2 regions of the Paenibacillus sp. FSL R10-2736 genome follow, and region 1 is predicted to be linked to the other one. Evidence: riboswitches for the same ligand, from Rfam matches in the RefSeq annotation. Region 1 holds a riboswitch; the other holds the start of a gene.
What was found. Region 1 has a riboswitch for cyclic di-GMP ahead of NSQ73_RS27320 (PA14 domain-containing protein). Riboswitches for the same ligand answer to the same signal wherever they lie in the genome.
Positions count from the first base shown of each region.

Region 2: linked by a shared signal. The riboswitch ahead of NSQ73_RS32800 (choice-of-anchor A family protein) and the one ahead of NSQ73_RS27320 (PA14 domain-containing protein) in region 1 are both predicted to bind cyclic di-GMP.

Region 1 covers NZ_JBBOBN010000001.1:6,377,017-6,380,214, forward strand. Annotated here, with positions in the region: gene NSQ73_RS27320 (PA14 domain-containing protein) at 1-1,998, opposite strand, end outside; cyclic di-GMP riboswitch class I at 2,012-2,092, opposite strand; gene NSQ73_RS27325 (sugar phosphate nucleotidyltransferase) at 2,230-3,198, opposite strand, start outside.
Region 2 covers NZ_JBBOBN010000002.1:1,080,620-1,083,817, forward strand. Annotated here, with positions in the region: gene NSQ73_RS32795 (LPXTG cell wall anchor domain-containing protein) at 1-752, shown strand, start outside; cyclic di-GMP riboswitch class I at 1,257-1,346, shown strand; partial or broken gene NSQ73_RS32800 (choice-of-anchor A family protein) at 1,428-3,106, shown strand; gene NSQ73_RS32805 (LPXTG cell wall anchor domain-containing protein) at 3,099-3,198, shown strand, end outside.

The sequences.
Region 1 (3,198 bases):
TGTTGGCGTTGGTGCCGCTGTTGGCGTTGGTGCCGCTGTCGGCGTTGGTGCCGCTGCTGGCGTTGGTGCCGCTGTCGGCGTTGGTGCCACTGTCGGCGTTGGTGCCACTGTCGGCGTTGGTGCCGCTGTCGGCGTTGGTGCCGCTGTCGGCGTTGCTGTTGGCACCGGTGTTGGTGTTGATACTGGTAACGGCGTTGCTGTTGGTACTGGTGTTGCAGTCACAGCCGGAGCATCCAAAGCTGCTTTGCTGGCTGAAGAAGCAGCCGTGTTCACAAATAACGCGCTTGTAGGGACAGTTGCCTTCGCCTGGCTTGGACTCTGCCACATCAGGCGGATATTGGCATCGCCGGCATTCTCGTAATACTCCACTTTGATATCATACAGCCGGCCTGCCTGCAGGTTTATGCTTCCTGTACGCTCGGTACCGCTCTGTTTGGTCCAGCTGTCGATTACAGCTGTGCCGTCAATATAGACGCGGATACCATCATCGGATGTAGTGATAATCTGATAGGTTTCACTGAAAGAAGGTTTGATCTGACCCGTCCAGCGTATGGAGAAGCTATCCACTCCAAGCTTGGCATCCGGCGCTGCCTGGCGCCAGTTAAAGTTCAGCAGCGCATCATTCCGGACCAGAACCGGAGTGCCCGAAAGCGTCATGTTCTTGTAGTATTCTCCCTGAAGACCATTCTGAACGACGGGGGCCGTCACAGAATCATTGGAAGCAGGGGGCGGCGTCAGTACCGGTATTGGCATTGCAGTCGGTACCGGCGCTGGTGTTGCTGTTGGAACTGGCGTTGGTGTTGCTGTCGGTACCGGCGTTGGTGTTGCTGTCGGTACCGGCGTTGGTGTTGCTGTCGGTACCGGCGTTGGCGTTGCTGTTGGTACCGGCGTTGGTGTTGCTGTTGGTACCGGCGTTGGCGTTGCTGTTGGTTTCGGCGTCGCCGTAGCAAATGTGCCTGCTTTATAATCGTCCCGGGTCACAGTATAGCTGTCGCTCATGAAGCTTTTGATGGTAGCATTGGTGTTGGTTTCATACAGCATTTTTCCCCAGCTCATCATATATACCCAATTTTTCTGGGAGAGCTGCAGCTTTGCCGTGCTTGGCATTTGTCCATTCTCGCCAATGGCAATCGGTTTGCCATTCGCAAGGGCAAGCAGGCTGTCATGGTATTTATTCATATAATCATTCTCATATATATCTGCCGCGAGTACATCCACCTTGTCAGCCCCCGGATAGGTCAGCGCATAAGGATCAGACCAGGCATTGGGTGCATTGGGGTTCCATACCCACAGCAGGTTGTTTAATTTATGAACGTTTACGAAACGGTCATACATAATATTCCAAAGCGCAGCAAAGTTATTTTTCTTCCCCCACCAGAACCAGTCACCGTTCATTTCGTGGTAAGGTCTCCAGAGTACGGGAACACCAGCATCCCGCAGGCTTTTAAGTGAAACTGCCACTTTGTCCAGATCTGCAATCAATGCAGTGTACTGTGTTGTACCCGGAGTAATATATTTATTGAATTCCGCCTGGCTCAGCGGTTTCTGAACATTGGACCAGAGGTATGCGGTACCCGGCAGATTCTCATGAAAAGTCATGGCTACAATGCCGCCGCCCTTATACCAGTTGATCGCGCTGTTCACAACATTTCTGCGTTGCGCCGCTGCTGTACTTTCCGATTGGCCGCTGATTACACCCAGTTCATAGCCGTGAAGAGCTGCATATTGTCCGCTGGTTCCCTTCAGCTTGTTGCTGAATTCGTCCGGACTTTCCAGATAGTCATGTTGGCCGGTAATAATGCCTTTTCCAGTGATAGAATACAGATCATCCAGCAATCTGACTGCTTCGGTTGAAGCCTCCGGATTAACGGGCGCTTTGGAACTAGATGCAGCTTCTGCAGATGAAGGCATTCCGCCGAGTCCCAGAGGTACTGCAGTCAATAAAAGGGCCAGAGACAGCACAGTGCACAGCAAACGAGACTTACGGTAAGTTATCAAAATCCATCTTCCTTTCGGTAGCCAGGCTGCCACTCTTGCGAAGGCCCTATAGCTTTGCGTCCCTATCTTTCGATTAGGTTTGCCTTTGTCGTATTGGAAGGATTAATCCCTCTTACCGTAAGTATCGTCCCTATTTAGTTTTAATTTAGAGCAAAAATGAAATTTTCTTAATAAATGGTTCTTAATACCTGTTTTGGATTTGTAACAATTGGTTATATAGATAGATTAGACCTACGAAATGAATTGCTGTAAGGCGATATCTTCCCAATCCAAGGTGATTCGGATGTTATCTTCCTCCACCAGCTCAGAGCCGGTCTGCACTTCGATAAATTCCATATCTGTCAATGCCAGGATCGCATGCTTGGTGCCTTCCGGAATCCGTACGACATCCCCCGCCTTCACATTATGCATTTTCTCATTGAGCACAATGCTGGCTTCACCGCTGACAATGGTCCAGATTTCACTGCGTTTGTGATGCAGCTGATAGCTGATATTTTTACCTTCAGAGATAAAGATCCGCTTCGTCAGCACCTCATTGCCTTCCGCATATTTCACATAATCAATTACCTTGTAGTGGCCCCAGCGGCGTTCTTCGTACATCGGTCTTTGTTCAAAAGATTTCAGCACTTCTTTAATGCGCGGGCTCTCCGCCTTGTGCGTAACCAGAATTCCGTCCGGGCTGGCGGCGATAATCAGATCCTTCGCTCCGATCACGGTGATCGGAATGTCCAGCTCGTTGATCAGGCAGGTGCCTTCGGAATCTGCAGTGACGAAGCCTTTGCCGACATGATTGCTGGTCATTTCTTCAGTCAGCGTGTTCCAGGTGCCCAGATCCTTCCAGAATCCGGCGTAAGGCTGAACCACGATATTCTCTTCTTTTTCCACCACTTCGTAATCAAAACTGATGGAAGCCAGCAGTTTATACTGCTTCTGCAGTTCCTCATAGTTCAGCGGCAGTCCTTTGCGCTGCAGAATATCCAGCAGATAACCTAGACGGAAAGCAAACACGCCGCAGTTCCAGAGCGCGTTCCGGCTGATCAGCTCCTCAGCCTGCTTGCGGTCCGGCTTCTCCTGGAAGTGGCTCACCTGCAGATACCCGCTCGCCCCCGCTTCGGCGCTGGTAGGAATGATATAGCCGTATTTCTCGGAGGCATGCTCCGGAACTACGCCCATCAGCGCCAGATTGGCGCCGCTCTCCAG
Region 2 (3,198 bases), on a different contig from region 1:
CAACGCCAACGGCTGAACCGACACCAACACCAACGGCAGCACCGACACCAACGCCGACAGCAGAGCCAACACCGACACCAACGGCAGAGCCAACACCAACGCCAACGGCAGAACCGACACCAACACCAACGGTAGAGCCGACACCAACGCCAACAGCGGTACCGACACCAACGCCAACAGTAGAGCCAACACCGACACCGACAGTAGCACCGACACCAACGCCAACGGCAGAACCGACCCCAACACCGACACCGACACCAACACCAACACCAACACCAACACCAACGCCAGAGCCGACACCAACACCAACGCCAGAGCCGACACCAACACCAACACCAACACCAACACCAACACCAGCGCCGACTTTACCACCGGCACCAGTGCCATCGTCTGCACCGCCCGTCTTTATTAATGTAGTGCCAACGCCGACTCCAATAATCGGCTATATTGTAAATCCAGATACCATAATCATTGATGATCCGCTGCCTTTGGGCCCTGTGGCAACAGTAACACCTCGGCCGTTAGTGGTGACACCAAGTCCAACCCTAACGCCAAGCCCAAGCGCAACACCAAGTCCAACACCGATTGTGACAATCATTGATGAAGAGATTCCGTTAGGCAATGTACCTGCGGATGCCGCGCTCCCGAAGACTGGTGAGTCCAGTCCGGCTCCTTATTACTTAGTCGGTCTAGCCCTTGCAGGATTGGGAATATTCCTCGGCAGAAGATCCAGAACAGATAAACGTAAATAAATGCAATCCGTAAGATCCTTTCCGAAAGGCTGGCGATATCACCGCTAAATCGGGAAAAGGCTGCTTTGGGAGAAGACGTTCTCCTGAAAGCAGCCTTTTTTATGTGGGATATACATTTGTTATTATGTTTCCTCGTAAAAGAAAATGTGCTAAGGAGAAAGAGGTGCGTCTTTACGATCATGGGCCCTCATGTTTATATTAAAAATTGTAATATTAAAATTAGTTCTTTATACATGGTTCCAAAATATTCTTGTAGGTGCCATCGAGGGCGATGAGAGGATCGGGATTTAGGTGAAAAAGCTATAGATTCTTTAAAAAAACCTTTTGTAACAGTGCTTTGGAATGAATCAGCAGATATAATCTATTACCAGATGTTTCAAAGGATTTCATTGACAATCAGCCTTGATAGCGGATAAACTAAAAATAGTTCCAAAGTAACGAATGTCATAGACATTAGTATAAAAGTTTGATTTAGTACATAATTTCACAACCTAATCTTCCACTGACGTATAAACGCAAACCGTTCGAAAGGACGGGACGCAAAGTCCAGGAGTCTAAAGCGCGATGGAGCGCAATGATCGTCCGACTGCCGTAAAGAGAGCAATCCTCTTTCCGGCGGTCTTTTTTTGTTATATAAATGTGGCCTATATCTATATTAACTGTGAGGTGAGCTGTATGTTCCAATTAAAAAAATTCAAACGACTTACGGTGTTCGGACTTATAGCAGTTCTGATTGTGGGAAGCGGCGGAATTATTTCACTGGGGAGCACCTCAGTTAAAGCCGAGGGCAACTCTTTGCCGGGCAATGCATCCAAGTATAATGTGTTCATCTTGGGAGATGTTGATGTTAAACATAGTGATATTGAAGGTAGATTAGCTGCCGGCGGAAACGTGAATTTAAATGTTAATTATTCTGTGGGACATAGTCTTACTAGTGAGGAAACGAAGGAAGCCTACTCTCTCATCGCCGGTGGTAATCTGTATTATTCCCAGGGAGAAACCGTGGGTGATGTAGTCTACGGGGGAGTTATAGCGGCAGCGGCGGCCCGCGCGGGGGAACAGGAAGCTTACAACAACAAGTAAATGTTGTGGACTTTGCAGCCGAGTTCAGTTTGCTCCGTGAGAAATCTCAGCAGCTTGCTTCTCTGCCTGTTAATGGGGTTACCACTGCCAACTCCGGTAATTTCTTTTTGGAAGGTACAAATTCGGATGTTAACATATTTACTGTAGACGGCAGCAAGCTGTCTAGTGCAAATGAGTTGAGAATTAAGATTCCCGATAGCTCAACAGCTATAGTTAATATCTCCGGTACTTCAGTAACTATGAAGAATATGGGGACTGGAATTAATGGTAACGGAAATAAGGATAACGCTATGAACAGTAAAGTGTTATATAACTTCAGTCAAGCGACCAGTCTTCAAATCGAAGGTATCGGAGTTCTGGGATCTGTGCTGGCTCCATATGCCTCTATTCAATTTAATAATGGTCAAATCAACGGGAATCTGATCGGAGCTTCGCTCTCAGGATCGGGAGAATCCCACCATATACCTTATAAAGGCCAAGATCCGCCAACGGCAACGCCGACGCCACCGGCAACGACGCCGACGCCAACAGCAACACCAGCAGCGACACCGACGGCAACACCGGCAACGACGCCGACGCCAACAGCAACACCAGCAGCGACACCGACGGCAACACCGGCAGCGACGCCGACGCCAGCAGCGACGCCGACGCCAACAGCAACACCGGCAGCGACGCCGACGCCGACGGCAACGCCAGCAGCGACGCCGACGCCAACACCGGCAGCGACGCCGACGCCAACAGCATCGCCGGCAGTGACACCGACGCCAACAGCAACGCCGGCAGTGACACCGACGCCAACAGCATCGCCAGCAGCGACGCCAACGGCAACACCGGCAGCGACGCCGACGCCAACAGCAACGCCGGCAGTGACACCGACGCCAACAGCATCGCCAGCAGCGACGCCAACGCCAACGGCAACACCGGCAGCGACGCCAACAGCAACACACAGCGGCACCAACGGCAACACCGACAGTGGCACCAACGGCAACGCCGACAACAGCGCCAACGCCGACACCAACGGCAACGCCAACAACAGCGCCAACGGCAACGCCGACAGCGGCACCAACGGCAACACCGACAGCGGCACCAACGGCAACGCCGACAACAGTGCCAACGGCAACACCGACAGCGGCACCAACAACAGTGCCGACCGCTGTACCGACAGTGGCACCTACAGCGGCACCAACAGCAACCAGCACGAGCGTCTTTGTCCCAAGCTTCGTATTTCCGACATCAACCGCTCCGACAGTGATTGGGACTATTGTGACTGATACTGACACGACTATTATTGATGACCCGGTTCCTCTCGGGCCGGCAGCATCACCGGTTGTGACGGTGATGACAACAACAGCGCCACAGCCAG